DNA from 3 places in the Bradyrhizobium sp. 187 genome. Region 3 is predicted to be linked to each of the others. Evidence: predicted binding sites of a transcription regulator. Region 3 holds the regulator's gene; each other region holds the start of a gene.
What was found. Region 3 encodes LexA, which represses DNA repair genes until DNA is damaged. Its sites were predicted from a motif close to TGTTCNNNNTGTGTTCNG; they were not measured.
Positions count from the first base shown of each region.

Region 1: IVB19_RS05130 (ribonuclease T2 family protein) is a predicted target of LexA. The motif match lies at 7,625-7,642, and genes of this name have one in related genera.
Region 2: IVB19_RS11795 (putative DNA modification/repair radical SAM protein) is a predicted target of LexA. The motif match lies at 7,213-7,230, and genes of this name have one in related genera.

Region 1 covers NZ_CP064693.1:1,049,347-1,059,807, forward strand. Annotated here, with positions in the region: gene prmB (50S ribosomal protein L3 N(5)-glutamine methyltransferase) at 89-1,048, opposite strand; gene IVB19_RS05095 (molybdenum cofactor biosynthesis protein MoaE) at 1,048-1,524, opposite strand; gene moaD (molybdopterin converting factor subunit 1) at 1,528-1,779, opposite strand; gene pgsA (CDP-diacylglycerol--glycerol-3-phosphate 3-phosphatidyltransferase) at 1,776-2,393, opposite strand; gene uvrC (excinuclease ABC subunit UvrC) at 2,493-4,562, opposite strand; gene IVB19_RS05115 (outer membrane protein) at 4,812-5,435, shown strand; gene IVB19_RS05120 (cold-shock protein) at 5,507-5,722, opposite strand; gene IVB19_RS05125 (23S rRNA (adenine(2030)-N(6))-methyltransferase RlmJ) at 5,973-6,833, opposite strand; gene IVB19_RS05130 (ribonuclease T2 family protein) at 6,886-7,578, opposite strand; gene IVB19_RS05135 (hypothetical protein) at 7,698-8,162, opposite strand; gene IVB19_RS05140 (hypothetical protein) at 8,345-8,638, shown strand; gene IVB19_RS05145 (DUF3617 domain-containing protein) at 8,682-9,212, shown strand; gene IVB19_RS05150 (ATP-binding protein) at 9,382-10,461, opposite strand, start outside.
Region 2 covers NZ_CP064693.1:2,504,458-2,514,918, reverse strand. Annotated here, with positions in the region: gene IVB19_RS11825 (CoA transferase) at 1-101, opposite strand, end outside; gene IVB19_RS11820 (hypothetical protein) at 156-443, shown strand; gene IVB19_RS11815 (SDR family NAD(P)-dependent oxidoreductase) at 620-1,390, shown strand; gene IVB19_RS11810 (error-prone DNA polymerase) at 1,506-4,874, opposite strand; gene IVB19_RS11805 (Y-family DNA polymerase) at 4,871-6,463, opposite strand; gene IVB19_RS11800 (ImuA family protein) at 6,360-7,148, opposite strand; gene IVB19_RS11795 (putative DNA modification/repair radical SAM protein) at 7,310-8,545, shown strand; gene IVB19_RS11790 (UdgX family uracil-DNA binding protein) at 8,545-9,987, shown strand; gene IVB19_RS11785 (inorganic phosphate transporter) at 10,086-10,461, shown strand, end outside.
Region 3 covers NZ_CP064693.1:4,038,526-4,048,986, forward strand. Annotated here, with positions in the region: gene IVB19_RS19320 (bifunctional diguanylate cyclase/phosphodiesterase) at 1-2,622, shown strand, start outside; gene IVB19_RS19325 (S41 family peptidase) at 2,896-4,233, opposite strand; gene IVB19_RS19330 (alpha-hydroxy acid oxidase) at 4,538-5,671, shown strand; gene IVB19_RS19335 (HAD family hydrolase) at 5,686-6,312, shown strand; gene IVB19_RS19340 (hypothetical protein) at 6,479-6,670, shown strand; gene IVB19_RS19345 (molybdopterin molybdotransferase MoeA) at 6,909-8,120, shown strand; gene lexA (transcriptional repressor LexA) at 8,297-8,998, shown strand; gene IVB19_RS19355 (hypothetical protein) at 9,492-9,926, shown strand; partial or broken gene IVB19_RS19360 (ComEC/Rec2 family competence protein) at 10,065-10,461, opposite strand, start outside.

The sequences.
Region 1 (10,461 bases), 3.0 Mb from region 3:
AGTTATCCTCCGAGTGCGAGAAAATTCGTCGGGGGATGAACGTGGCGGTATTTGACTTGTTCCGACGAGGTCTGCCCGCCGTGATGGATCAGCCGAGATCGGCTGCCGCGATCCAGAACACTTCGCCCTCGGAGTCCTCGGTGTCGAGCCAGAGCAGCGGCAATTCAGGAAAGGCCTCGTCAACCAATTCGCGGCCGCGGCCGATCTCGCAGATCAGCCCGCCATGCGGCGTCAAATGGCCGGGCGCATCGCGCAGGATCCGGCGCACCACATCGAGACCGTCGGCGCCGCCGTCGAAGGCGAGCTTCGGCTCGGCCCGGCACTCGGGCGGCAGCGCCGCCATGCCTTCGGCGTCGACATAAGGCGGGTTGGTGATGATCAGGTCGTATTTGGTGTTACCGAGTGGGGCGAACAGGTCGCCGCGATGCAGGCTGATCCGGCCATCGAGCCCGTATTCGCCGACATTTCGTCTGGCGACGTCGATCGCGCCCTTCGAGATATCGACGGCATCGATCGTGGCGTTCGGGAAATGATGCGCGGCGAGGATCGCGAGGCATCCCGATCCCGTGCAGAGATCGAGCACGCGCTCGACGGCGCTGGAATCGTCGATCAGCGAGCCGGCTTCGCCGTCGCCGCCGAAATGCGACTCCAAGAGTTCACCGATGAAGGAGCGCGGAACGATGACGCGCTCGTCGACATAAAACGGCAGGCCGCGCATGTAGATCTTGTTGACGAGATACGCGGCCGGTTTGCGCGTGGTGACGCGCTGATGAACGAGATCGATGATGGTCCTGCCCTCGGCGGTCGTGACGCGCGCGTTGGCAAAAATCTCGAACTGCTCGGGATGCAGATGCAGGGCTTCACAGACCAGGAAAGCCGCTTCCGCGACCGGATCGGGCGTGCCATGGGCAAAGGCGAGCTTGGCCTCATTGAAGCGGCTCACTGCATAGCGGACGAAATCGATCAGCGTGAGAAGCTCGCCGCGGCCCACCTTCGCGAGCTTTGGCGCGGCGTGGCCGCGCACGGCCTTTTTGGATGTTGTTGCCATCAGGATCGGGTCCAGCGTGCGGCGGCTTCGTCGTCGCGGGCCTGGGCCTCGACCCAGCCGGTGCCGGTGGCGCTCTCTTCCTTCTTCCAGAACGGCGCGTTGGTCTTGAGATAATCCATCAGGAACTCGGCTGCCTGGAACGCTGCCTGGCGGTGCTGCGAGGCGGTCAGCACCAGCACGATGTTCTGGCCGGGCATGAAACGGCCGACGCGATGGATCACCGTGACGCCGCTGAGAGGCCAGCGCGAGATGGCCTCGTCGGCATGGCGCCTGATCTCTTCCTCGGCCATGCCGGGATAATGCTCCAGCGAGAGCGCGGCGATCTTCGCGCTGTCTTCGTCGCTGCGGCAGATGCCGGAAAAACTCACGACCGCACCGATGTCGGTGCGGTTCCCGGTCAGCACCGCGATCTCGCGTGCGATGTCGAAATCGTCTTGCTGGATACGGATGGTGACGGGGCAGGTGGTGACGGGCATGGCCTAGCCGCCGGTCATCGGCGGGAAGAACGCGATCTCGCGAGCGCCCGCGATCGCGGCGTCCGACTTGACGTGGGCATGGTCGATCGCGGTGCGGATCACCTTCGGCTTCTCGAACGCATAGGCGTAGGCTTCGCCTTGGCCGGACAGCCAGGCGATCAGCTCTTCCACGGTGCGCACGGTCGCAGGCGGCTCGATCGTCTCCTCGGCCTTGCCGATGCGCTCGCGCACCCAGGCGAAGTACTTCACCTTCATCCCTCATCCTCCTTGATGAGGTGATGGATGCCGGCGCCGAAATAGTCGTAGCCGGTGTACATGGTGAGGATCGCCGAGGCCCAGAGCAGCGCCAGCCCGATCATCGAGACCATGGGCACGACCTCATCGCCGGCCGGACCAGCCAGCAGGAAGCCGATGGCGATGAGCTGAACCGTCGTCTTCCATTTCGCAAGCTTGGTCACGGGCACGCTGACACGCAGCGCGGCAAGATATTCGCGCAGGCCCGAGACCAGGATCTCGCGGCACAGGATCACGATGGCGGCCCACAGCGACCAGCCGTGAATGATGCCGTCGGCGGCCAGCATCAGCAGGCACGAGGCGACCAGAAGCTTATCGGCGATCGGATCGAGCATGCGGCCGAACGCCGATTGCTGATTCCAGATCCGTGCGTAATAGCCGTCGAGGTAATCGGTGACCGCAGCCGCGATAAAAATGGCGACGGCGACCCAGCGCAGCCACAGCGGGCCGTCCATGATCGACTGTGCGTAGATGCACCCGACCACGACCGGGATCGCGGCGATCCGGCCGTAGGTCAGGATGTTCGGGAGGGACATCGCGCGGCTGGTCGTCCCTCGTGTCGTGGCGATGTTCATCCGTCCTACCAATACCGCTGCAGCCTGAAGGTCAACCGTTCCGCTCCCCAAATGGGGTGCGGGATGCGACGACCATATGACCGCGGCCCCCCTTTTATTTCACCCCGGCTGGGGATGGAAATACTCGAAAATCCTGCGGGCGCTCTCGGCGCTCACCCCCGGAACCTTACCGAGATCGGTGATCGAGGCCCGTTCGATCTCCTTCAGGGTTCCGAAATGATGCAGCAAGGCACGTTTGCGTGACGGACCGATGCCAGGAATCTCCTGCAAGCCGGCCTCGCGGATGTCCTTCTTGCGCAGCTTGCGGTGCGAGCCGATGACGAAACGGTGCGCCTCGTCCCGCAGCCGCTGGATGAAATAGAGCACGGGGTCGCGCGGCTCCAGCTTGATCGCCTCGCGCTCCGGCATGAACAGGGTCTCGCGGCCGGCATCCCGGTCCGGCCCCTTGGCCACCGACATCAGCGCCACCTGGGTCAGGCCGAGATTTGCAAAGATGTCCCGGACCGCGTTGAGCTGGCCGCGGCCGCCATCGATGATCACGAGATCGGGCCATTGCGGGAAGTCGTCGTCCTTGGCTTTGGCCGCATTGTCCTCGGGTGGATTGATCAAGCGCTTGAAACGGCGTTCGAGCACCTCGCGCATCATCCCGTAATCGTCGCCGGGCGTCAGGCCCTCCGACTTGATGTTGAACTTGCGGTACTGGTTTTTCACAAAACCGTCCGGGCCGGCGACGATCATGGCGCCGACTGCGTTGGTGCCCTGGATGTGGCTGTTGTCGTAGACCTCGATCCGCTTCGGCGCATGCGTCAGGCTCAGGGTCGTGGCCATGGCGTCCAACAGGCGGCTCTGCGTCGCGGTGTCCGCGAGCTTGCGGCCCAGGGCCTCGCGCGCGTTGGTGAGCGCGTGGGTGACGAGCTCCTTCTTCTCGCCGCGCTTCGGCATGGACACTTCGACCTTGCGGCCGGCCTTGATCGACAGCGCGTTGGCGAGCAGCTCGCTCTCCTCGATCTCGTGCGAGAGCAGGATATTCCTCGGCGGCGGCTTGTCGTCATAGAACTGGGCGAGGAAGGAGCCGAGCACCTCTTCCGGCGTATAGGTCTTCTCCGCGCGCGGGAAATAGGCGCGGTTGCCCCAGTTCTGCCCGGTGCGGAAGAAGAACACCTCGACGCAGGAGAAGCCGCCCTCCTGGTGGATGGCGAACACGTCGGCTTCTTCCACCGTGCGCGGATTGATGCCCTGCTGCGACTGGATCGCGGACAGCGCAGCGAGGCGGTCGCGGTAGAGCGCGGCGCTCTCGAATTCGAGCTCGCCGGAGGCCTTCTCCATCTCCGCGGCAAGCTCCTGCTTCACCGCATGGCTCCTGCCGGACAGGAAGTCGCTCGCCTCGCGCACCAGGGTCGTGTAGCCGGGGAAGTCGATCTCGCGGGTGCAGGGGCCGGCGCAACGGCGGATCTGGTAGAGCAGGCAGGGCCGCGAGCGACTCTCGAAGAAGGAATCCGTGCAGGAGCGGATCAGGAACGCGCGCTGAAGTGCGGTGATGGTGCGGTTGACGGCGCCGGCGGAGGCGAACGGGCCGAAATAGCGACCCGGCCGCGTCTGCGCGCCGCGATGCTTCAGGATCTGCGGCGCCCAATGGTCGCCCGTGATCAGGATATAGGGAAACGACTTGTCGTCGCGCAGCTGCACGTTGAAGCGCGGCCGAAGCTGCTTGATGAGGTTGGCCTCCAGCAGCAGGGCTTCGGTCTCGGTGTGGGTCGAGATGATTTCCACGGTCACCGTGGCGGCGATCATGCGCAGGATGCGCGCCGGCTGCGGCGCACTCTGGCGCGCATAGTTCGACAGGCGCTTTTTGACGTTCTTGGCCTTGCCGACATAGAGCACGTCGGCATTCGCATTGAGCATGCGGTAGACGCCGGGCGAGGTGGGGGCGAGGCGCACCGCGCGTTCGATCGCCTCGTGGCCGGTCGCCAGCGGCTCTTCGCCGACGGTGCCGCTCTCTTCCAGGATGTCCGGCAGCCGCGCATCGTCCTCGTCGTCGCCATTCGCAGTGGCGGGATCGAGGTCCGGCGGCGCGGCTTCCGTTTCCTGGGGAGGGACGTCGGGTGCGTTGCCGCGCACGGGTTTGCGTACGCGTGCGTCGTCCGGATTGTCGGGGGAATCGTGAACCATGGTGCGAATTTAAGCGCTGCGGGTGTCGATTTGAAGTTTCGGCCGAGCGGCACGCACAGGATGGCGGCGCAGTTCCCGGTAACGCTTGCTTAAGCCTGTTAACAGCGCAGTAACCCGGCTTAACAGGCCTTTAACTTAAAACTCTCGATAAATCTTACGCGAAAAATGGTGGTTCCGTAACCATGCGGTTTTGCCTCGCGCGGCGACGCGGGCATCGCAGCGGTGACGGGAGTTGCGTTGGAGTGTGTGATGAAGAGGCTCGTTGTGGGCGCAGCCGCATTGGCTGCAGTCGGCTGGACGGCTTCGGCAGAGGCCGCCGATCTCAATTACCGGCAGCGAGCGCCCTACACGGTCAATCAGCCGCTCAACGCCTATAGCTGGGCCGGTCCGTATCTCGGTGGCAATCTTGGCTATGAATGGGGTTCGGTGAACAACAATCCCGCAAAACCGTCGGGCTTCGTCGGCGGCGTTCAGGCCGGCTACAATTTCCAGAACGGCCCATGGGTGTTCGGCGTCGAGGGCGACATCCAGGCCGCCGGTGCCGACGACACCTTCGCGCCGTGGAAGTTCTCCAATCCGTGGTTCGGAACCCTGCGCGGCCGCGCCGGCTACGCCTTCAGCAACGTGCTGTTCTACGGCACGGCGGGCCTCGCCTTCGGCGAGCTGCGCGCGCAGACGTTCGGCTGGACCGAGTCGCACACCAGCGCCGGCTGGACCATCGGTGCCGGCGCGGAAGTTATGTTCGCGCCGAACTGGAGCGCCAAGCTCGAATATCTCTATATCGATCTCTCGACGAGTCAGTTCGCGATTACGGGCGTGTCAAACGGCTATAGCGCCAGCGTTGTGCGCGCAGGCGTGAACTATCACTTCTGATAGCTAAAGAAGAAAATACCGGACCAACCTCCCGGCCGCTTGCGGCCGGGATTTTTTTGACGCTTGGCTCGCTAGGGAAGGATGACCAAATCGACCGCCTTCGGCCCCTTGCCCTTCTTGTCCGGTTCGACTTCGAAAGTAATACGCTGTCCTTCGGCAAGGTCCTTCAGTCCGGCCCGCTCCACAGCAGTAATATGTACGAAGACGTCGCGGCCCCCGTCGTCCGGTTTGATGAATCCGTAGCCGCGCTCACCGTTGAAAAACTTGACCGTTCCCGTCATGGCCATCGGGAAACTCCCCCTCATTGCTCCTCCGTCGTGACGCAGACGCGCGTCACGACATGACCGGGCCTTACGAAGCCCGGGAGCTGGCCATCCTTCGGCAGACCATTCGGTCCGACTGGATCTTTCTTAGGCCTTCACTCCGCCGCAACCATTCGCGGAAGCGGAACGTAAAGCCAGTCACTGCAACAGCATAATACGGTTCTCTGCAGATTGACTACCGCTCCTGCATATTTTTCCCAAGAATGCCGGAGTGTTACGGTCTCGGCACCTCTAACCGGAATCTGGCAGCGCCACCCTGGCCGAGCGGCATTTCCAGCTCCGGCAGGATCGTCTTGAGTTCGCCGTGCAGCGTGTAAGGGGGATTGACGATCAAGAGCCCGCTGGAGGTGAGGGCTGCGCCGTCGGCTTGCGGCGCCACGCTGAATTCGAGGCGCAGGCATTTTCCCGGCGGTTTTGCTGCGGCTGCGAGCCGCGCCACTGATTGCACCAGCGTGTCGGTGGCGCGTCGGCTCTTGGCGGGATACCAGATTACATAGATACCGGTCGGCCATTTCGCGAAAGCCGCCGAGAAGGCCTCTGCGAGCTTTTCGAACTCGTCCTTTGCCTCGAAGGGCGGGTCGATCAGAACGAGCCCACGCCGTTCCTTCGGCGGCACGAAAGCCGGCAGCGCCATCCAGCCGTCGAGGTCGACCACGCGGGCCTGTTCGTCGCGGCGCAGTACGCCGATCAGCGCCTTGCGCGCCTTCGGCTCGAGCTCGCAGAGCAAGAGGCGGTCCTGCGGCCTCAGCAGGCCGCGTGCGATCAGCGGCGAGCCCGGATAGGCCTTGAGCTCGCCCTTCGGATTGAAGGCGCGGACGATGTCGAGATAGGGCTTGGTCAGCGCCATGGCGTCGTTCGACAACCGCGCCTGCATCAGCCGCGCAATGCCCGTCAGCCACTCGCCGCCCCGGCGCGCTTCGTCGCTTTCGAGATCGTAGAGGCCAGCGCCGGCATGGGTGTCGATGACGCGGAACGCACCCGGCTTGTCCTGGAGATAGGTGATGATGCGCGTCAGCACGATGTGCTTGATGACATCGGCGAAGTTGCCGGCATGGAAGGCGTGGCGGTAATTCATGCAAGAGCACTACGCCACGTGACGGCCCGAGCAAAGAGGCACGACGCCTGGGCTAGCCACCCCGGATCGGCGGCATCGTCACCTGGTCGCGGCGGCAGGCGCGGCGGTCGATCTCCTCGCAGGCGCGGAATTGCAGGTCCTTGCTGAGGCAGATGCGGACTTCCGATAGCTGCGTCCGGTTGCAGGTGATCGAGACGGCGGCATTGCTGAGGCCCGGATTGGCCTTGATGAAGGCTTCCTCCACCTCCGCCGGCGCCACGGTCTTGGCCTGCGATAGATCGAGATATTCGGCTGGAATCTTGATCGCGGCGCGCGCCTTGCGGATCGTCTCGAAATAGCTGCGGTCAGCGAGCCCCGAGCAGGTGCCGTGCTTGTCCCACTCATTGAAGATCAGCCCCGGCGCCGGCATCAGATCGAGCATGGAGGAGACGATGCTGCGGTTCAGCCGCGGCGAGGGCCGCTGGCAATATTCCGGAAATCCGCTCTCATATTGCGGCCACAAACCATGCACCACGAAAGCGTAGGGCCGTCCGCTGCACTGGGTCTGCGAGCGGCCGCCGCGCTCCGCCGCCTCCTCGCAGAAAGAGGGCGACCAAGACAGTGACAGCACATAAAAATCGAATTCGCCGGGCGTGTTCTGCCGCTTGTCCTGGGCCTTTGCGCCATCGGCCAGCGCAGCCAGCCCGGCCGCAAGCGTCAGCGAGATCATCAGGCGGGAGAACGAATGCAATCTGGAATGAAACATGGCGACGCCCCTCAACTAGACTGTGCAGACAAGCCTAGCAGGCGATAAGAACATTTCAAGAACAAAATGCGGGTGACCGTCGTTCGGCCGCCTGATCGGTCCGGATCAGAACGTTTCAATTACTGTTTGGCGGCGCGGCAGGCCGGGTTGTAGGCCCAGTTGCGGTCGAGCCCGACCACGCACCATTCGACGCCTTGGCCGTAGCCGGCGAAGCCGCCATCCTCCACGATCGAGAAATGCACCTTGCGCATCTTGCCGTCCGTGAGCATGGCCTCGCCGGTGCAATAGCGGCGCGGGATGTTGTCGGATGCCCAAGGCCGGAACGCGGTCTCGTGAACTGCGGCGAAGCCGGTGATCTTCAACGAAGAATTCCAGAACGCGCTTTCTTTCTCCCAGAACTGGGTCGCGATCGTCGGCAGCGCCCTGTCGCACTCGGAGACGTTGCCGTCATAGCGCGGCCCGCTCAGCCAGAAATTCAGCTCCAGCGGATTGGCGGCCCTGGCCTCGCCGAGCGACAGCGCCCCGAACAGGAGGCCGAGCACGGCGGCAAAGCGGAGCGATTTCAGGAAGGTCGAGGCGCGCATGGATGATCCAGACAGCATGATCTGCAAGGGTCGGACGGTGCCGTGAAGGCCGGGGGAGGTCAAGTGCAGCGCGGCAACACTTGCCGACGAGTTGACCGCAATGCTGCGTTGGACCGGCCATCCGTTCTTTCCACCGCCGCGCCGACACCGTAAACTGCCGCCAACCAATCGGAGTGACGGGAATGCGAATCATTGCGGCCGCGGGCCTACTTGCCTTGGGTATGATGGCGAGCCAGTCGGCGCATGCCGATCTGCTTCCGGTGCCTCCGTTCAAGGGCAACGACACCGGCGGCATCATCGCCTATTCGATGGCAACCCAGGTCGATGCGCGGCAGGTCGCGGTCGATCACTGCGCGCGCTATGGCAAAGTCGCCAAATTCCTGGCGGTGCAGGCCTATGAGGGCGGCTACATCTCGTTCTCCTGCCGCTGGGTGCCCTATGGCGCCGCCGACCAGCCGATCCGCACGCTCTACTGAGGCGCTTTCGCACGCCGCTACCTCTCAGCCGGGAACTTCCCACATGACGCGCAAACTCGCTTTGCTCGGCTCCGCCCTTTGCCTCGTGTTGTCGGCAGGCAGCGCTCGCGCTGACGACCTGCCGGTGCGTAAGGCAGGGCTGTGGGAATTGAAGATGGTCCGGACCGGCACGCCGGTGCCCGAGATGACCATGCAGCACTGCACCGACGAGACCGTCGACAAGGAAATGAACAACAACGTCTCGCCGATGGCCAAGCAGATCTGCGCCAAGCAGGACATCAAGAAGACCGCGACCGGCTATGTCAGCGATTCCGAGTGCAATGTCGCCGGCATCAGCACGACTTCGCATGCTGAGATCACCGGCGATTTCAATTCGGCCGATACGGTGAAGACGTCGTCGCACGCGCAAGGCGGCGCCGCCGGCGCGGCAGGCCGCGACACGACCGTGCAGCTCGAAGCGAAATGGCTGGGAGCCTGCAAGCCGGACCAGAAGCCCGGCGACATCGTGATGCCCGGCGGCTTCAAGATGAACGTGCGTGACATGGACAAGCTGAAGGCGCTGCTGCCGAAGTAAGGCTCTTCCCCTCTCCCCTTGTGGGAGAGGGTGGCTCGCCGCGCAGCGGCGAGACGGGTGAGGGGTTTGTCTCCGCGTGTGACTCTTTTCGCTTTGAATTCGCGGAGAGAGACCCCTCATCCGGCGCTTCGCGCCACCTTCTCCCACAGGGGGAGAAGGGAAGAGGCAGCTACACCGGTATCCGCACGCTCGCCCTTAATCCGCCCATCGGACTGTCGCCAAGCGTGATGTCGCCGCCGTGCGAGCGGGCGATGTCGCGGGCGATCGCGAGGCCAAGACCTGTGCCGCCTTCGTCCTGGTTGCGGGCGTTGTCGAGCCGCAGGAACGGCTTGAACACCTCTTCGCGCAGATGGGCGGGAATGCCCGGCCCGTCATCGTCCACCGTCACGGTCAAATAACGGTGATCGCGCTGGCCGGTGATGGCGATGCTCTTGCCGTAGCGGGCGGCGTTGGTGACGAGGTTGGCGAGGCAGCGCTTGAATGAGGCCGGCTTCACCGTGACCACGGGCAGCCCGTTGAACGCAACGGTCGCCGTGTGGCCGTGGCGCTCGGCGTCGCTGCGCAGCTCCTCGAGCGCCTGGGCCATGTCGGTCGGCTGCGACTGCTCGCCGGAATCGCCGCGGGCAAACGCGAGGTAGTCCTCGAGCATCATCGACATCTCGTCGACGTCCTTGCGCATGCCCTCCATTTCGGGGCTGTCGCCGATCAACGCCAGCTCGAGCTTGAACCGCGTCAGGATCGTGCGCAGATCATGGCTGACGCCGGCTAGCATCGCGGTGCGTTGCTCCATCGTTCGCTCGATGCGCGACTTCATTTCGAGGAAGGCGACCGACGCGCGCCGCACCTCGCGCGCGCCACGCGGGCGGAAATTCGGCGCCTCGCGGCCCTTGCCAAAACTTTCGGCGGCGTCGGCAAGTCGCAGGATCGGCTTGATCTGGTTGCGCAGGAATAGCACCGCGACGATCAGCAGGATCGAGGACGTGCCGACCATCCAGAACAGGAAGATCTCCGAGTTCGAGGCATAGGCGGCGCTGCGCTGCGCGAACACGCGCATCACGGCGTCGTCGAGCTGGATCCGGATCTCGACGAGGTTGGAGCGGCCGACCGTGTCGATCCAGAAGGAGCGCCCGATCTGGCGGCCGAGCTGCACCGACAGCGTCTGGTCGAGCAGCGAGAAGAACGGCTTTGGTCCCGGCGGCGGCATGTCGCCGGCCGGGAGGAAATCGACGACGAGGCCCAGGCGCTGCTG
Region 2 (10,461 bases), 1.5 Mb from region 3:
ATCTGCGGCTCCTCGCCCGTCAGCCGGACGCGCGCGAGCGCGGCGGCGTCACCGCCAGCGGAGGTCCAGATGTTGCTGAGAATCTCGGTGGGGCTTTGCATGACCCTTCTCTCCCTTTAGTTTGCGACCATCGCATTAGCACACAAGGACATGCAATGGCCGCCATCGATCCTCTCACCGCAGGCGCCGTGTTCATCGCAACGGCGGCCACCGACGCGGTCTATGTCATGTTCACCTCGGCCGTGATCGCGCGCAAGCGCGTGCCCGCGGCGAACTGGAGCGCGGTCTGGTACATGCTCTCCTCCTATGCGGTGATCAGCTACACCGAAAACGCTTTCTATGTGGCTTTCGCGGCGATCGGCTCCTGGGCCGGCGCCTACGTCTCACTGACATTCCTGCACCGCCCGCCCGGCGGCCCGCCGGTGGGGGCGGCACCGGAGTGAGGGCCGCTGTTTCCACACGGTCATTGCGAGCGAAGCGAAGCAATCCAGAGTCTTTCCGCGGTGGCAGTCTGGATTGCTTCGTCGCAAGAGCTCCTCGCAATGACGATGTGGAGGCTTTTGGGCATCTCTCGAAACAGCTACACTAGCTGCGACCAACAAAAAAGGAAAACCAACCAATGGATCTCGGTCTCAAAGGCAAGAACGCCATCGTACTTGGCGGGACGCGCGGCATCGGGCGGGCGATTGCGGCGACGCTGGCCGGCGAAGGCAGCAATGTCGCGGTGTGTGCACGCAACGCGGACCAGGTTGCCGCCACGGTTACGGAGTTGAAGGCCAGCGGGATCCGCGCGACCGGCGGTCCGGTGGATGTCACGGACGGCGCGGCACTGAAATCCTGGATCGAGAATGCTGCAAAGGAGCTTGGCGGCATCGACATGCTGTTCTCTAACGCGGGCGCAATGGCACAAGGCCATGATGCCGCGTCGTGGGAGCAGAATTTTCGACTCGACCTGCTCGGCGCCGTGCACGCGTTCGACGCCGCGCGGCCGTTCCTCGAGGCTAGTGGCGACAAGGGTGGCGACGCCGCCTTCGTGATCATCTCATCGATCTCCGCGGCGCAAGCGGACACGGCGAGTTCCTACGGCCCGATCAAGGCTGCGTTGATCCACATGGCCAAGGGGCTGGCACGGCAGTACGCGAAGAAGAAGATCCGCGTCAACGTGGTCTCGCCAGGCACGGTCTATTTCAAGGGCGGCGTCTGGAATACGATCGAGCATAACATGCCCGAGCGCTACAATGATGCGATGAAGCGTAACCCCACCGGCCGCATGGCGACGCCGCAGGAGATCGCGAGCGCAGCGGTGTTTCTGGCGAGCCCGGTGTCGGGGTTCACCACGGGCTCCAATCTGGTGGTGGACGGCGCGATCTCGAACCGGGTGAATTTTTAGAACAAACTCGTCATTGCGAGCGTAGCGAAGCAAATCCAGTATTTCTCCGCGGTGACAGTCTGGATTGCTTCGCTGCGCTCGCAATGACGGGGCGAGAGGGGCGCGGCCCCCACCCTCAATGAAAATCCCGCGACGGCGGCAGGATGCGGACATTGCGGGGATGACGGATTTTTTGCGCGGGCGCATCCGTGTGGGCGCGGGGGTCGTCGTTGAGCGGTTCGACCACGGTGGCGCCTGCCGGCACCGGATGCTTGCGGCCGAGGGCGTCGTTGGCAAGGCCGGCCAGATCGTGCGAACGGTCGATCATCCGCTGGGCGATCAGATGCGTCACCTTTTCGGGACTGCTCTGGATGTAGCCCTCGACCAGGATGAGGCGTGCGCCCATCACCTCCTTCCGGTACTGCTCCATGATCTTCGGCCACACCACGACATTGGCGATGCCGGTTTCGTCCTCCAGTGTCATGAACACGACGCCGCTGGCGCTGCCCGGCCGCTGCCGTACCAGCACGACGCCGGCACAGCGGACACGGCGCCGCTCGTTGTCGTGATTGATGTCCTTGCAGGCGACGATGCGCTCGCGCGTAAACATCTCCCGCAAAAATTCAATCGGATGGCCTTTGAGCGAAAGGCGAATGGTCTGGTAGTCCGCGACCACCTGTTCGGCGCGCGGCATCACCGGCAACGGCCTGGCGTGCTCGTCCGGCTGCTCGCGTGCGGTGGCCACCTCGAACAGCGGCAGCGGCACATCGTCGGGCAGGCGCCGCACCTGCCACAGCGCCTCGCGGCGATCGAGCCCGAGCGAGCGAAACGCGTCGGCATCGGCAAGCAGGATCAGCGCGCGCTTGGGCAGTCCGGTGTCGCGGGCGAAATCTTCCAGCGAGGTGAAGGGCCGGCGGTTGCGCGCGGAGACGATGCGGTCGGCCCAGTCGGGCGCTCTCTCCACACGGTCATTCCGGGACGCGCCTCTTTTCAGCCTTTCCTCATCCTCATCGAGCCAATGAAAACCGTCGATCTGGCGGAAGCCCAGGCGCACGGCGCAATATTTGCTACTTCCTTCTTCCAGCGTGTTCTGCGCAAAACTGTAGGACACATCGATATCGCGCACCTCGACGCCATTCTTGCGAGCGTCGCTGACGATCTGCGCCGGGGCGTAAAAACCCATCGGCTGCGAGTTCAGGAGGCCGCAGCAGAATGCATCAGGGTGATAATGCTTCAGCCATGAGGAGATATAGACAAGCTGCGCGAAGCTTGCGGCATGGCTCTCCGGAAAACCGTAGCTGCCAAAACCCTTGATCTGTTCGAAACAGTTCCTGGCAAAATCAGGCGCATAACCGCGTGCGATCATGTTGCCGATCATCTTGTCTTCGAACTTGCCGATGGTGCCGACATTGCGGAACGTTGCCATCGCACGGCGCAGGCCGTTGGCCTCCTCGGCCGTGAACTTCGCGGCCTCGATCGCGATCCGCATCGCCTGCTCCTGGAACAAGGGCACGCCGAGGGTCTTGTGCAGCACTCTGTAAAGCTCGTCCTTGTCGCCATGCTCCGGTGACGGCGATGGATAGTTCACTTTTTCCAAGCCGTTCCGCCGCCGCAGATAAGGATGCACCATGTCGCCCTGGATCGGACCAGGCCGCACGATCGCGACCTCGATGACGAGATCGTAGAAGGTCCGTGGCTTCAGCCGGGGCAACATGTTCATCTGGGCGCGGCTCTCGACCTGGAACACGCCGAGCGACTCCCCGTCGCACAGCATGTCGTAGACTTTGGAATCATCCTGCGGGACGCTCGCCAGCATCCAGCGTTCGCCCTTGTGCTGCTCGATCAGATCAAAGCACTTGCGGATGCAGGTCAGCATGCCCAGCGCGAGCACGTCGACCTTCATCATGCTGAGTGCGTCGACATCGTCCTTGTCCCATTCGATGAAGGTGCGATCGTCCATCGCGGCATTGCCGATCGGCACATAGGTGTCGAGCCGGTCCTGCGTGAGCACATAGCCGCCGACATGCTGGGACAGATGACGGGGGAATTCGATCAGCTCGGTCGCGAGCTCGACTGCGAGGTTGATCATTGAATTTTGCGGATCGAGGCCGGCCTGCCTGACCTGCATGTCGTTGAGGCCCTTGCCCCAGCTTCCCCAGACGGTGTCGGCAAGGGCCGCGGTGACGTCCTCGGTCAGGCCCAGCGCCTTGCCGACGTCGCGGATGGCGCTGCGCGGGCGATAATGAATGATGGTGGCGATGATCGCAGCGCGATGGCGGCCGTAACGGCGATAGACATATTGCATCACCTCCTCGCGCCGCGAATGCTCGAAATCGACGTCGATGTCGGGCGGCTCCAGCCGCTCCTTGGAGATGAAGCGCTCGAACAGCAGATCGACCTTGGTCGGGTCGACCGAGGTGATGCCGAGCACGTAGCAGACCGCCGAATTCGCCGCCGATCCCCGCCCCTGGCACAAAATGTTCTGGCTGCGGGCGTAATGCACGATGTCGTGCACGGTGAGGAAGTAATGCGCGTATTTCAGATCGGCGATCAGCGCGAGTTCTTTCTTCAGGGTGGCGCGCAGCTTGTCGTCGATCTTGCCGCCGAAATATTTGTCGACACCGGCCCAGGTCAGATTCTCCAGATGCCCCTGCGCGGTCTTCCCCGGTGGCACCGGCTCATCCGGATACTGGTATTTGAGCTGGTCGAGCGAGAAGGTGATCTTGTCCGCAAAGCGCATGGTCTCCGCGATAGCTTCGGGGAAATCGCGGAACAGCCGCGCCATCTCCCTGGGCGTCTTCAGAAATCGCTCGGCATTGGCTTCCAGCTTCCGGCCGACCGCCTCGATCGTGGTCTTTTCCCGGATGCAGGTCAGAACGTCCTGGAGGGGACGGCGCGCGGGGTGGTGATAGAGCACCTCGTTGCTCGCAAGCAGCGGCACTTTTGCTTTTGCGGCGAGATCATCGAGCTGCGCGAGGCGACGGCGATCGTCGCCGCGATAGACCAGACTCGCCGCCAGCCACACGCCCTCGGCGCGACTTGCCTTCAGCTTGGCGAGGATGTCCTGCGCTTGCGCCGCATCGAAGCGATGCGGCAGCGTCAGGATCAGGAGCTGGCCTTCGGAAAACGCAAGGAGATCGGCGAAGGTGAGATGGCATTCGCCCTTCGCGATCCGCGTGATGTCGTCGCCGCGCTTGCCCCGGGTGAGAAGCTGGCACAGCCGGCCATAGGCGGCGCGGTCACACGGATAGACCAGGATATCCGGCGTGCCGTCGATGAAGACGATGCGGGTGCCGATCAGAAGCTTCGGCTTGTGCAGCACCTTGTCATTGTCGAGCTCCTTGTAGGCACGCACCACACCGGCGAGCGTGTTGTGATCGGCAATGCCGATCGCGGGAATGCCCAGGATGCTGGCCTGGTGTACATAGTCGCGCGGATCCGAGCCGCCGCGCAGGAAGGAGAAATTCGTGGTGATGCCGATCTCGGCATAAGCGGGCGTGTTCATGCGAAGAGACCGTGCACATACCAACCGGGAGGAGCGGGCTTGCCGTCGTCGTCGAAGCACTCCCCCTCGTAAAGACCGTCGCGAAAGATCCAGAAGCGTAGGCCTTCGGCATCCTCGATACGAAAATAATCCCGTGTCAGTTGCTTGCCGTCCTGCCGCCACCATTCCATGGCGATGCGCTCGGGGCCCTCCACCCGCACCACCGCATGCTGCGCGCGGCGCCAGGTGAATTGATGCGGCGGCCCGTCGGGCACGGTCGCGAACGGCACATTGATCGGCTCAGGCTTGTCGAACAACCGCAACGGACGCAGCGGCGGCTCACCCTCGGTGCGCGCGGGCCATTCGGCCTGCATGGCCACGGCGAGATGATGCTGGGCAGGCGCCGCCAGCACCGCACATTCAGGGATATGGGTATCCTCAGGCAGGTGCACGACGACGCGCTTTCCGCCGATGCGCGCGGCGATGCGGTCGATCAGCGCGGCAAGCTCGTCATTGTCGTGGACATGGGCGTCGAGATCGCGCTGCTCCTGCACCACGATCTCGGTGCGGCTTGCCGACAGCCGCACCATGTCGAAGCCGAAGCCGGGATCGAGGGGATCGGCGAGTGCATCGAGACGCTCGCGGAACAGCCGGTCGACGACCGCGCTCCGCGTCACGGGACGTCCGGTTTCGACCATGATGGCGCGCACCGCGCCGTCGGTACGGAAGAATGTGGCTTCTAACCGTCGCGCGCCCTTGCCCTGCTTCTCCATCGACGCGATCAGCGTGTCGGCGAGGCGCGACAGCGTCATCGCGATCATGGTGTCGGTCGCGATCGGCTCGGCAAAGCGTTTCTCTACGATGTAATCGGGCAGCGGCTTTCGTGGATTGATCGGCGCATCGCCCTGTCCCAGCGCGTGCGCAAGCAGCGTGGAGAACCGCGCACCGAACCGCGCCGTGATTTCGCTCGGCGTGCGCGAGGCGACATCGCCGATGGTTTTCAGGCCGGCGCGGCGCAGGCCGGTGCTGATGGCCTCACCCGCACCAAGCGCGGACACTGGAAACCGGCTGATTGCCGCCGCCTCCCCGCCATTGGCAACGATGCTACCGGATGCCTGCCGCGTCAGCGTGCGCGCGCAGACCGAGGTGCCGGCGATCGCCGCGCTGACGGCAAAGCCCTGGCGATCGAGGGCACGGACAAGGGTTTGCAACAGCGTAGCCTCGCCGCCGAACAGATGCGCGCAGCCGGTGATGTCGAGGAACAGCCCGTGCGGCGGATCGAGCGCCACCAGCGGCGTGAAGCGGTCGCACCAGTCGGCGATGTCGCCGATCGTCTTGGCATCGGCCACGGCATCGGCATCGAACACCTTTAGATCCGGACACATCGCCCGGGCATTGGCCAAGGGCTGGCCGATATGCAGCCCGAGGCGCTCGGCGGCCTCGTCCAGCGCATGGATCACCAGCGCGTTGCTGTCCTTGGCGACGACGATGCTGGGCTCATTGTTTTTATGCAGTCCGACGTTGCCGAAGAACCGCTGGATCCGGTCGATAGGCAGGCGCGGCAGCCACAGGCTGAGGATACGTCGACGATTCAGAGAACTGGCACTCATCACATTTCCATTCCATGATCCACCGGCCGCACGGGCCATGACGATTGCGCAAGAGCTCGGCATCGAAGCGCGGCGCGCCCCAGGCGCTCCACATCGCGCCCGGCGGCGAATGCGCCGCGCGCAGCATCCATCTGGTCTCCGCGGTCGATGGCAAAGGTTGTGCGGCCATCCGCAGCAGCAAGCCGGTGACACCGGAAGACTGCGCAGCCAGCGTCAGCTTGCGGCTCGCCACAAGATCGAACTGCCTGGTCTCACCCCAGAGCTCGAGCACGACGGCGCCCAGCGCGTCGCAGGCGAGCGCATCGGCCGACGTGCGCAACGCACTCTCCACGTCGGCGGCGCGCACCATCACCATACGGCGCGGATCGAGACCGATCTCGGTGAGCCCGCTCATCGACAGCGCACCGGTTTCAATTTCTGAAAAATCCTGCCGCACCCACAGCAGCGGTTTGCGTGCCGTCATGCGCCCCGCAAGTCCGGTGACAAAGCCGGTCGCGGCCGCGCCCTGACGTCCTTCGCAAAATACCTCGTGGATTGCCGCGCGTGCGAGCCCGCCCTTTAGCGCGCTGTCGGCCTCGCGATGGCCGAGCGCGACACGGTCGCGATGATGCACGACCTCCGCCGTCTCGATGCGCTCGATCTGGCCGCGCAAGGCTGCAAGCGCGCTTGTTCGTGCGCCGCTCATATACGCCGCTCCTCAGGAGTGATTGCCGGTGGCTCTCAAAAAGAGAACCAGCGGCTAGCTCATTTGTTCATGATATGTTCTAATATAAAGCTAACGACGCCCCAGGAGTCAATCGAATTGGCGGGCCTTGGGATTCATGAGCTGAATCAAAGGGATCCAATATGGACGTGCAACGCAAGCTGGAAATCCTGGCCGACGCCGCCAAGTACGACGCGTCTTGCGCCTCCAGCGGCACCGAGAGGCGGGATTCCAGCGACGGCAAGGGCATGGGATCGACCGCGCCCGGCATGGGCATTTGCCATTCCTACGCGCCGGACGGTCGCTGTATCTCGCTGCTCAAGGTGCTGCTGACCAACGCCTGCAATTACGACTGCCTCTATTGCGTCAACCGGGCCTCTTCCAACGTGCCACGCGCCCGCTTCACCATCGACGAAGTCGTCAAGCTGACGCTCGACTTCTACCGGCGCAATTACATCGAAGGACTGTTTCTCTCCTCCGGCATCATCCGCAACCCCGACTACACCATGGAGCAGGTGGTAAGCGTCGCGCGCAAACTGCGCGAGGAGCATCACTTCCGTGGCTACATCCATCTCAAAACAATCCCCGAGGCCGACGATACATTGATCTCCGAGGCCGGCAAATATGCCGACCGTCTCTCTATCAACATCGAGATGCCGCAGGAGACGAGCCTGCAGCAATTCGCGCCCGAGAAGGACGTGCGCGCGATCCGCCGCACAATGGGCCGACTGCGGCTGAAGCTGGACGAGGCCGAGGAAAGCCGTAGCGCGAAGACGAAAGCCAAGCCGCAGCGCTTCGCACCGGCCGGCCAAAGCACGCAGATGATCGTCGGCGCCGACGCGGCCTCCGACCACACTATCCTCCACACCAGCGCCAATCTCTACAGTTCATACAGGCTGAGGCGCGTCTATTATTCCGCGTTCAGCCCGATCCCCGATGCCAGCCGCGCGCTGCCTCTGCGCGCGCCGCCCTTGCTGCGCGAGCACCGACTCTACCAGGCCGACTGGCTGATGCGGTTCTACGGCTTCGACGTCGGCGAGATCGTCGACGACAGTGCGATGCTGCCGCTCGACATCGATCCAAAACTCGCCTGGGCGCTGCGCCACCGCGACCGCTTCCCGCTCGACGTCAACCGGGCCAGCCGCGAGGAATTGTTGCGCGTGCCGGGCTTCGGCACCAAGGCGGTCGAGCGCATCATCGCGGCGCGCCGCACGACCACCATCCGCGTCGCCGATCTCGCGCGGCTGCATGTGCCCCGGAACAAAGCGCTGCCGTTCATCGTGCTGAGCGATCACCGGCCCGCGCCGCACCGCCTCGACGAGGCACGGCTGATCGAACGGTTCAAGCCGAAGGCCACACAACTGGGATTTGGCTTCTGATGCAGTACATCACCCTCGAGAACGAAACCGATTTCGACGGCTGGCGCAAAGCCGCGCGTAGCCTCGTGCTTCACCAAATGAAACCGGTCGATGTCACCTGGACCGTGCAGGGCGGCGAAGCGGAGCTGTTCGCGCCACCCTCGCCGTCTCCGCTGCCGGCCGGTGGCGATAGCACCTTCAACGTGCCAGCAAAATTCGTCGAGCTCGCCAAGGCCGCGATCCTGCATCGCGATCCCGAGCGTTTCGCGATCCTCTATCGCCTGCTGTTTCGGCTGAACGACAATCACGACCTCATCGAGGTCGCGACCGATCTCGATGTCGCGCAAGTCACGGCCATGGCAAAGGCGGTCTACCGCGACGAGCACAAGATGCATGCCTTCGTGCGCTTCCGCGAGATCGGCAGGGAACGCGAAGCACACTACGTCGCCTGGTTCGAGCCGGAGCATCATATCGTCGAGCTCGCCGCGCCGTTCTTCGCCAAGCGCTTCGCCGATATGCCCTGGTCGATCCTGACGCCGGATTTGTGCGCGCATTGGGATGGCCACGCGCTCTCGTTCACGTCAGGCGTCGGCAAGAGCGAGGCGCCGAACGAAGACCGGCTGGAGGAAACCTGGCGGCGCTACTATGCCAGCATCTTCAATCCGGCCCGCCTGAAGGTGAAGGCAATGCAGACCGAGATGCCGAAGAAATATTGGAGGAACCTGCCCGAGGCTTCGATCATTAAGCCCCTGATTGAGGACGCCGAGCGCATGACCGGCGCCATGATCGCCAATGCCCCAACCGATCCGCACAAGCCTCAAAAGCGGCCGGAGGCTCCGATGAAACGCAAGACCGCTGCCGACGATCTCGAAGCGCTCCGCGAGGAGGCCGCCCACTGCCGCGCCTGCCATCTCTACAAGGACGCCACCCAGACCGTGTTCGGCGAGGGTCCGAAGTCCGCCAATATCATGCTGGTCGGCGAACAACCTGGCGACAAGGAAGACCTCGCCGGCCATCCCTTCGTCGGTCCAGCCGGCCAGATGCTCGACAAGGCGCTGCAGGAGGCCGGCGTCGACCGCAAGAAGGTCTATGTCACCAACGCGGTGAAACACTTCAAATTCGTGCCGCGCGGCAAGATTCGCCTGCATCAGAAGCCGAATACGCCGGAGATAAAGGCCTGCCGGCAGTGGTATGAGCGGGAGGTCTCCGTCATCCAGCCCGATCTCATCGTCGCGATGGGCGCGACCGCCGCGCAGAGCGTGTTCGGCAAGATCACCCCGATCGGAAAGAACCGCGGCCGGCTCATCGACCTGCCCGACGGTCACAAGGCGCTGGTGACGGTGCACCCGTCCTATCTGCTGCGGCTGCCCGATCCGGAAGCCAAGGTGCTGGAATATCGGCGCTTTGTCGAAGATTTGAAGATCGTCGCCGGGTTGCAGAAGAAAGCCGCGCGCGCCGCCTGAATACGGGCGGGAAAACCCCTTTCATGCCTCGCCTGTCATCCAGCCTTCAAATCCATCGCGGACAATAGCCCCTACAGAAAGTTAAGGGGCCTCCAGACATGACCGATGTTGCATTCGACCGCGCGGTAGCCGATCCCGCGCCGATCCAGCCGGCCTCGCGGCCAAATCTCGACAAGGGCTTCAATCCGCTGACGATGATCCTGTTCTTCGGCATCCTCGCCGCGGGCCTGCTCTATGTGGCCTACAGCATCTATTCGGATGTCGATGCGACCGGCACGCGGGTCACGAGCTATCTGCCCTACATCCTCTTGTTTGTCGCGCTGCTGATCGCGCTCGGCTTCGAATTCGTCAACGGCTTCCACGACACCGCCAACGCGGTAGCGACCGTGATCTACACCCATTCGCTGCCGGCCGAAGTCGCGGTGATGTGGTCGGGTTTCTTCAACTTTCTCGGCGTGCTGCTCTCGTCCGGCG
Region 3 (10,461 bases):
GCGACGCTGATGGCGCAGAATTTCCGCGAACGTGCGCTGCGCAGCTCCGGGCGCGAGCTGGAAAACACCGTGCTGATGCTGGCCCATCATTTCGACCAGCAATTGCAGGATTTCGCGGTCATCCAGAAGGATTTCGTCGACTACGTCCGCGCAAGCGGCATCACCAGTGCGGCGGACTATCGCAAGCGCCTCGCCGGCCAGGACCTCCACCGGATGCTGCGTTCGAAGATCGAGGCACTGCCCTACATGGGCGGCGTCAATATCATCGATGCCGAAGGCAATTTGATCAATTCGTCGGCGGCATGGCCGGCCCCGAACGTGAACGTTGCCGATCGCGCCTATTTCCAGACCTTCCGGTACGATCCCGACGCTCCCGACGTCCTGATCGAGCCACTCTACAGTCGCATCTCCGGCGCATGGACCATCCTGATCGTGCGCAAGGTCGTCGGACCGAACGGCGAATTCATGGGTGTGGTCGGACGCGGCATCGAGCCGGCAAACTTCGAAAAATTCTTCGAGTCAGCCGTGCTCGGCGAAAGCACGACGATCTCGATGCTGCACCGGGACGGCACGATGCTCGCCCGTTATCCCCATTCCAGTGAATTGATGGGACGGAATTTCAAGAACGGTCCGTTCGCGCATCAAAGGGTTTTCGGGCTCGACCATTTTACCGGCCGCTTCATGAGCCCCGTTGACGGCGAGGACCGGCTGATTTCCTCACATGCCCTGCCTCACTTCCCGATCCTGATGATGGCCACCACGACGCGCGCGACGGCCCTGACGGACTGGCGCGAGCAGATCGGCATCCTGATCTCGGTCGCGGCCTCTTCCGCGCTCGCCATCGCGGGCGTGTTGATCGCGATCGTTCGCAAGCTCCTGGAGCAGCATCGTCTTTCGCGGGAACGGCTGACGCTGGAAAAGCAGCGTCTCGACCGCGCCGTCAACAACATGACCCAGGGCCTGCTGCTGTTCGACGCCTCGCAGCAGCTCGTGATCTGCAATCAGCGCTACATCGAGATGTACGGGCTGTCGGCCGAAATCGTGAGACCCGGCTGCAGCTTTCACGACATCATTGCACACCGCAAAGCCACCGGCTCGTTCACCGGCGATGCGGACCAGTATGTCGCACGGGTCCTGCGCGACGTCCACGTGCGCAATTCCATGGTGGTCGAGACCTCCGACGGTCGCTCGATCCAGATCGTGAACGAACCGCTCACGGATGGCGGCTGGGTGGCGACGCATGAGGACATCACGGAGCGCCGGCGTATCGAGGAGCGCATCACCCATCTCGCTCATTACGACGCACTGACCGACCTGCCCAACCGCACCATGTTCCACGAGCATCTGCGTCAGGAACTCGATCTCGTCGCCGGCGGCGAACAACTCGCGGTGCACTACATCGACATCGACGAGTTCAAGGGCGTCAACGACGCGCTCGGGCATCTCGTCGGCGACGAGCTCCTGAAGTCGGTCGCGCAGAGCCTCCACCGCTGTGCGGGGCCGACGGACTTCGTGGCGCGCCTCGGCGGCGACGAATTTGCCATCGTCCAGAGCGCGGTGACATCGCTGGATCAGGTCAACGAACTCGTCGCGCGGGTGTTTGAGGCCATCCGCGCGCCGTTCGACTGCATGGGACATCATCTTGCCACCGACGCCAGCATCGGCATCGCGCTGGCGCCGCAACATGGAACGGCGCTGGACCAGATCCTGAAGAACGCGGATATGGCGATGTACGCCGCCAAAGCCGCCGGGCGCCGCACCTACCGTTTTTTCGAGCCGGAGATGGACGCCAAGATCCACGAGCGGCGGCAGCTCGAGATCGCCCTGCGCCACGCCATCGCCCAAGGCGGACGCGAAGGCGGCCTCGAGGTGTATTACCAGCCCTGCCTCAGCCTGAAGGACGACCGCATCACCGGCTGCGAGGCGCTGGTGCGCTGGCGCCATCCCGAGCGCGGCATGGTCTCGCCGGCCGAGTTCATTCCGATCGCCGAGGACACCGGCCTGATCAACGAGATCGGCGAATGGGTGCTGGCGACCGCCTGCCGGGACGCGGCGAACTGGCCCGACGACATCCGCCTCGCCGTCAACGTCTCGCCGGTGCAATTCAAGAGCGGCACGCTGGCGCTGAAGATCATGGCGGCGCTTGCCGCCTCCAATTTGTCGGCGAGCCGGCTCGAGCTCGAAATCACCGAGGCGGTGCTGATCCGCGACGACGACACGGCGCTTGCGATCCTGCATCAACTCCGCGCCATCGGCGTCCGCATCGCGCTGGACGATTTCGGCACCGGCTACTCCTCGCTAAGCTATCTGCACCGCTTCCCGTTCGACAAGATCAAGATCGACCGCTGCTTCGTCAACGACATCGCCGGCCCCGACGGCTCCGCCAGCATCGTGCAGGCGCTCGTCAATCTCGCGGCCGCCCGCCGCATGACCACCACGGCCGAGGGCGTCGAGACCGAGGAGCAGCAGCGGTTGCTGCGCGCGCTCGGCTGCTCCGAGATGCAGGGTTATCTGTTCAGCGCCGCAAAGCCCGCCGACAAGGTGCTGGAGCTGTTCGCAGCTCATCGCAGCCGTCTCGCCCGGCGTAATGGCGAGGAAGGCCGGCGCCGCGAGGCAAGCTAGTTCGGACCTCGTGGTCGGCGCAGCGGCATTCCCAGAAGCTCTCCTCGATACACACGACGCAGGGTGTCGCGGAGGTCATGCAATCGCTGGAGTTGCGGGTCCAGCGGCGAGGTCTGGTCGAGCGCGACCGCGCCCGCCGCTGGGCCGAGCGCGATGGCTGCTACGAGGCCACCTTCGCGGCCATGAACCCGAGCTGACACAGCGTCCCGAAACAAGTTCGCCCGGGAACGGCTATCCGCTCCCGGGCGATCAACACCTTACCGTCGCGAGCGCCTAGTTCGGCACCGCAGCCTTCGACGCCGGCTTGGCGGCGACCGCATTCGCGGTTTGGCCGTGCAGGAAGTCGTAGGCCGTATGCAGGGCCTTGTCGTCTTTCGCTTCCGGTGGGACATAGGACTGCGACCCGGTCTGCTCGGTGCCGTCGGCTGCCTGGAGATGACCGCGCATCTGGGACTCCGCCATGGTGTCCATCCGGCCCTTCAGCTCGGGCGGCACGTCTTGGAGGATCTCGATGTCGGGCGCGATGCCCTGGGCCTGGATCGAGCGGCCCGAGGGCGTGTAGTAGCGCGCCGTGGTCAGCGCCAGCGCGCCGTTGCCGGTGCCGAGCGGAATGATGGTCTGCACCGAGCCCTTGCCGAACGAGCGCGTGCCGATCAGCGTCGCGCGCTTGTGGTCATGCAGCGCGCCGGCCACGATTTCCGAGGCTGAGGCGGAGCCGCCGTTGACGAGAACCACCAGCGGCTTGCCCTTGGTGAGGTCGCCACCATGGGCGGTAAAGCGCTGGGTCTCTTCCGGATTGCGGCCGCGGGTCGAGACGACCTCGCCACGCTGCAGGAACGCGCTCGACACCGACACGGCCTGGTCGAGCAATCCGCCCGGATTGTTGCGCAGGTCCATCACGTAGCCTACCAGCTTCTCCGGCGGAACCTCCTTGGTGATCGATGCGATCGCCTTCTTCAGGCCATCGGTGGTCTGCTCGTTGAACGAGGTGACGCGGATATAGCCGATATCCCCGTTCTCGACGTGGAAGCGCACGGGACGCACATGGATGATCTCGCGCTTGATCGCGACGTCGAGCGGGGCGTCGGCGCCCTTGCGCACGATCGTGAGCTTGGTCTGGGTCTCGACCGGCCCCTTCATCTTGTTGACGGCCTGCTCGAGCGTCATGCCCTGCACGGCATCGCCGTCGATCTTGCTGATGAGGTCGCCCGACATGATGCCGGCCTTGGATGCCGGCGTGTCGTCGATCGGCGAGACGACCTTGACCAGCCCCTCCTCCATCGTGACCTCGATGCCGAGCCCGCCGAACTCGCCGGAGGTGGTCTCCTGCATCTCGGTCCAGGCCTTGTCGTTCATGTAGCGCGAGTGCGGATCGAGCGAGGTCACCATGCCGGTGATCGCGCCTTCGATCAGCTTGGCATTGTCAGGCTTCTCGACATAGCTCGCCTTCACCCGCTCGAACACTTCGCCGAACAGATTGAGCTTGGAATAGGCGTCATCCGCGCTCGCTGCCGCCCGTGCCGCCCATACGCCGCCGTGCGGACTGGCTACCAAAAGGGTCAGACACGCTCCGGTGAGCGCGCCCAGTGGAAACAGCAGGGTTTTCCGCATGGATAGGCTGGCCTTTTTGCTTCGCGGTTCGGTGGGGCTGGGAGCCGCCATGCAAATGGCGATCCAGCCTGCTTCTCACAATACCATTCTGGTTTCTTCAAGGCCGGGATGCCACGCCGGCGGGTACACCGTAAAAATCGGTTGGTCCGGACCTAAACTTTCGGCAACGTTGCAGGACCGGTTCGTGCGCCGCGGGGGTCGGCCGGCCGGCCCGCGCCTCGCAGCCATGCCATTTTAGGATGGTTTTGGCGCCCCGGACGGGTTAGGCGATCAGGGAAGGCTTCAAATTCTCGGGAGGATAACAATGAACGAAGCACCCCGCATCCAACCGGAAAGGAACGTCGAGCTCGGCGCCAGCACCGAGCCGTTCCAGAATCTGCATGAATTCATCCGGAAAGCCCGCGCCAACCTCAACCAGAATGCATGGGACTATATCGTCGGCGCGGCCGAGACCGAGACCACGATGCGTCGCAACCGCATGGCGCTGGACGAGATCGCTTTCCGCCCGCGCGTGCTGCGCGATGTTCGCAAGGTTACAGGTTCGGTCGAACAGTTCGGCCGCAAGATGCGCCTGCCCGTGGTCCTCGCCCCGGTCGGCGCGCTCGAGATCTTCGATCCGGATGGTGCGGCGAGCGTGGCACGCGCCTGCGGCACTTTCGGTGCGGCGCACATGCTCAGTTCGGTGTCCGAGCCCGGCCTAGAAAAGACCGCCGAAGCTGCGTCCGACGCGCTGCGGCTCTACCAGCTCTATGTGCGCGGCGATGACGCCTTCGTCGCCGACGTCGTCAGCCGGGCCGAGAAGAACGCCTACGCCGCCTTCTGCCTGACCGTCGACACCGCCCACTACAGCCGCCGCGAACGTGACATCGCCAAGCGCTACGTTCGCGAGAGCCGCTTGCGCGCCACCGGGGGCGATTACCAGAAGGGTCTGGAGTGGCGGACGGTGAAGATGATCAAGGACAAGTTCAAGATCCCGCTGATCCTCAAGGGCATCGCGACGCCAGAGGACGCGCTGATCGCGATCGATCACGGCGTCGAATGGATCTACGTCTCCAACCATGGCGGCCGTCAGCTCGATCACGGTCGCGGCGCCATGCACGTGCTGCCCGAGATCGTCGACGCCGTGAACGGCCGCGCCAAGATCATGGTCGATGGCGGTGTCTGTCGCGGCACCGACATCGTCAAGGCGATCGCGGCGGGCGCCGACCTCGTCGGCATCGGCCGGCTGCAATGCTGGGCGCTGGCGGCGGCCGGCGAAGCCGGCGTGGCGCGCATGCTGGAACTGCTCGAGGACGAAGTGCTGCGCTGCCTCGGCCTCTTGGGTGCGACCTCGTTCGCCGAGGTCAACAAATCCTGCCTGCACCAGGCGACCGCAACCAACGCGCCGAGTGTGTTCAGCGCGTTTCCGCTGTTCGACCACGAGCCGTATCGATACTGAGTGAAAGGACGCAGGTGACATCGCTCTCTCCCGGCAGCGCGGATGCGCTCCTGTTCGATCTCGGCCGCGTCGTGCTCGATATCGATTTCTCCAAGGCGATCGCCTGCTGGGCGGGACATGCCGGCTGCAAGCCCGAAGCCATCGTCGCGCGCTATGTGCGGGACAGCGAAGCCTATCGGTTGCACGAGATGGGGAAGATCAGCGATGAGGACTATTTCGCCTCATTGCGAGCCTCGCTCGGAATCGGCATTTCGGACGCGCAATTCCTGGAAGGCTGGAACGCGATTTTCGCCGGCGAAATGCCTGACATCGCCGAGCTGCTGCCGCGCGCAGCGAAACAGATGCCGCTCTATGCTTTCTCCAACACCAACCGGCCGCACGTGGACCATTTCTCGAGGGAATATGCCGACCTCCTCGGCCATTTCCGCGAGCTGTATTTGTCGTCCAGCATCGGCCTGCGCAAACCGGATGCGGAGGCCTTCGACCACGTCGTTGCGGCGATCGGCGTGCCCGCCGGGCGCATCGTGTTCTTCGACGATCTTGCCGAAAACATCGAGGGAGCGCGCGCGCGCGGCTTGATGACGGTGCATGTGACCTCGCCGCGTGACGTCGGGAACGCATTGAAGGCATTGGGCATTTGACGACGTCCGTTGTCGCGAAACCCACGACGGCACGGCCCGACGGACCAATTTTGAAAAATTGAGGAACCGGATCACTTTGTGCATTTTTATACAGAGTTCCGGGAACGGAATACCGCCTTCCGGACTCTTAGAGTCCGTTGGGACTTCTACGGACGGATGCATCATCGTGCTGGGCAAAACCTACCTCACCAAGCAGGCCTCTCTTCTTCTTGAATTCGCGAGGACAACTTCAGATTCGGACCTTTCCGCCAAGCTTGTGAGCAAGGCCGCCGACCTGAAATCCCAAGCCGACCCGCTGCCGGACAAGGATCAGGGATCCAAGGCGCCCGACGTAACTCCCGGGCAGGCAGGGAGCTGATCGATTCAGGCCATGGCGCGTTCTCGCCTTGCCATGATTTTCGTCGCTTCCATGACCACTCTCCTGCCGATCTGTGACCTCCTTCGGATCATGCCGCGACGCGCTTGATCCTGCCTTCCGGAACAATGTGAAGGGGCGGGATGACTGTGCCTGCTCAGCCGCTTTTGCCTCTGCGCCTGCGCTCGGCTAGAAGACGTGCGGAACATTCGCCCGAACGTGCCGAGCAGGAGTTTTCGCCGTGGCCTTGATGCCGGTTTCTGACGCGCTTGCCGCGGTGCTGGCGGGTGCAGAGCCGCTGCCGGAAGAAATGATTTCCCTCGACGAGGCCTACCATCGCGTGCTCGCGCGTGACGTCGTGGCGCGGCGCACGCAGCCGCCGCAAGCGATGTCGGCGATGGACGGCTACGCGGTGCGCGCGGCCGATGCCGCGACGATCGATTCGGAGCTCACCGTCATCGGCGAAGTCGCAGCGGGCCGACCGTTCGAGGGGACGGTCGGAGCCGGCGAGGCCGTGCGGATCTTCACCGGCGGCGTCGTTCCCTTTGGCGCGGACGCCGTCGTGATCCAGGAGGACACGGTCGCCGCCGGCAAGCGCATCACGATCAAGGAAGCCGCGATCGCCGGCCGGCACATCCGCCCCGCCGGCGTCGATTTCCGCGAGGGCGACGTGCTCCTGCGCAAGGGAAGCCGTCTGACCGAGCGAGACCTCGCGCTCGCCGCCGGGATGAATCATCCGCACCTTGCCGTTGTCAGGCGTCCGAAGGTCGCGATTCTCGCCACCGGCGACGAGCTGGTGATGCCGGGCACCACGCCCGGCCACGGCCAGATCGTCTATTCCAACGGCTACGCCCTGCACGCGCTCGCCCGCAGCGAGGGCGCCGAGACCATCGACCTCGGTATTGCCGCCGACACGCTCGAGGCCACCACCGCCGGCATCCGCCGCGCCCGCGAGAGCGGCGCCGACGTCCTGATCACGACCGGCGGCGCATCGGTCGGCGACCACGATCTGGTCCAGCAGGCACTGCGGGACGAAGGCATCGCGATGGCGTTCTGGAAGATCGCGATGCGGCCAGGCAAGCCGATGATGCACGGGCGACTCGGCGCAATGGGTGTGATCGGCCTGCCGGGCAATCCCGTATCGTCCTACGTGTGCGCTTTCCTGTTCATGGTGCCGCTGATTCGCGCCCTGTCGGGCCGTTCAGTGATTCACCATCGCCGTGAACGCGCCGTGCTCGGCCGCGACGTCGGCGCCAACGACCAGCGCGAGGACTATCTGCGCGCGCATCTTGAGGAGCGTGACGATGGCACACGCGTCGTTGTTCCCGTCAATCATCAGGACTCTTCGCTGCTTGCGAATCTCGCTGCAGCACAGGTACTTCTCGTCCGCGCACCATTCGCGCCGAAGGCCGAAGCCGGCACGGCTTGCGAAGTGTTGCGGCTCCCCGTCTGAGCGCCCCCGCAACGCGCGTTCCGCGCACTTTGCTCTGTTCACGGTAAATTAAGCAGTTGCGGAACATGTATCGAACATATAGTGTCTGTTCATGATTTGTTTCGAGCATGCAGCGGCTTATGGCCGAATTCAGCGTCTCGGAATCGGACGACATCAACCGGGGGACTTTGGTCGAGATGTTAACGCGCAAACAATACGAGCTTCTGCGGTTCATCAGTGAACGTCTGAAGGAAAGCGGCGTGCCGCCCTCCTTCGACGAGATGAAGGATGCGCTCGATCTGCGCTCGAAGTCGGGCATCCATCGCCTGATCACGGCGCTCGAGGAGCGTGGCTTCATCCGACGCCTGCCCAACCGCGCCCGTGCGATTGAAGTCATCAAGCTGCCGGAGCTCCAGGCAGCCGCTGGCAGCCGCCGCGGCTTCACGCCGAGCGTCATCGAGGGCAATCTCGGCAAGGTGCGTGCGAGCGCGAGCCTGCCCGCTGACGAGGGCGAACGTCCCGTCGCGGTGCCGGTGATGGGCCGCATCGCGGCCGGCACGCCGATCGAGGCGTTGCAGACCCGCAGCCATACTATCAGCGTACCGCCTGACATGCTCGGCTCGGGCGAGCATTACGCGCTGGAAGTGCGCGGCGACTCGATGGTCGAAGCCGGCATTCTCGACGGCGACATGGCCCTGATCCAGCGCAACGAGAGCGCCGATACCGGCGACATCGTGGTGGCGCTGATCGACGACGAGGAAGCGACGCTGAAGCGCTTCCGCCGTCGCGGCGCCTCGATCGCGCTCGAGCCCGCCAACGCGGCCTATGAGGTCCGCATCCTGCCGCCCAACCGGGTGAAGATTCAGGGCAAGCTGATCGGGCTTTACCGGAAGTACTGATACCGGGAGTCTTTCTATCGGCAGTACTTCATATCGGAAGCACTTCATGCCGGAGGTGCTTGGCGCCTCGCGCGCTTCCGATCGACATCGCCGGTCAGAGATTGGAGCGGATCATCGTCCGCTCCGGCTGGATAGCCTTTCTGGTTCTGCACAGACTATCCGGCCCCTCCTCCAACGCTGGCTCCTCGCCACGCCGACGAAGCAGCACCGCTTCAAGCAGCACCGCTTCGCGGCTCGGTTGTTCGAGGAAACAGCGACCAGCGGTCAAGTTCGGCCGTTGCAGCCAAGTTGGCAATGTTCGCGTACGCGCCTCCCGAATGCATCGCGGCGAGCTTTGTTCCTATTGAATTCGGGAAAGATAATGTGATCGCGGCTTGCGGAAGCCAGCCGCAGATTTGCCCACAACCAAGCAGAGCGTTCGTGCTTCCACTCTGATAGAGGCCTGCGCCTCGATAAGAGACGCGGGTTGCTATCCCAGCATGAGGAGCACCCGATGTGTGACTACAGCCTACATGCCGTCGCGTCGCGCCCCGCCGAAGTCGGCGAGACGATCGTCACGACAAGCTTCCGCGGCACCTCGACGCGCGGCTTCGCCTCTGCAGCCGATCCGTCTGTTGCCGTCTGCCTGCTGCCGGGGACGGAGCTCGCCTTCGCCGACGACGTCCGCTACGACAATCGCTGGATCTGGACGCGCACCATCAATTCCCGCGTGGGCAAGTTCGGCAAGATCGATCCGCACGTTCCCGACCGCCATCATGATGCGATCGAATTCCCCGACGGCAAATACGTGCTGGTGACGCAGCTCGTCGAAGGCCAGCGCGCGACGGTGCTGCAACTGCCGGTGACTCAGTCGGTCACCGAGCGCGAGCACAAGGCGCAGATCACCGCCGACAGGCAGCCGACCGTCACGCACCTGCCGATCGGCTGACAGAGCCGCCCTCCGGCTACGAAGTCGGAGGTCAGGATTAAATCGCCATCGCCGGCCGTGGCCGGCGAGATGGTGTGGTTTGCACCCCGCTAATCCGAACGGACGCACCGAACCACTGCGTTGCTCCGCACCATCAGATCAATCGTCGGCTTGCAGGTCGGTGTCCGCCGGCGTTGCGTCCTTGATGCGAGGCGCGGTCGACTTTGGCGCGAGGCTGCCGTCGAAATCACCCTCGCCGGCGCCGGCCGGCAACCAGGGGCGGCTCGTGCCTCTCGCCCTCACTGCCTGAACCACAAAACCGTCACCACGCTGCGTCAGCGCCAGCGCGCTCTGGCTGGCGAGCCGCTGCCGATCGACCACCATCGCCGCGCAATCAGGCGGTGCGGGACGAGTCGTCACCACCAGCGCGGCCCGACTGCAATCGTCCGCGAGAGCGTCGACGCGCAGTGCCAGCGCGACCAGCCTCCCGTCGGCCAGTGGCGTCACGCAGCCGGATTCGTCGCAGGACACGCCATCGGCAAGCGAGGCTCTGCCC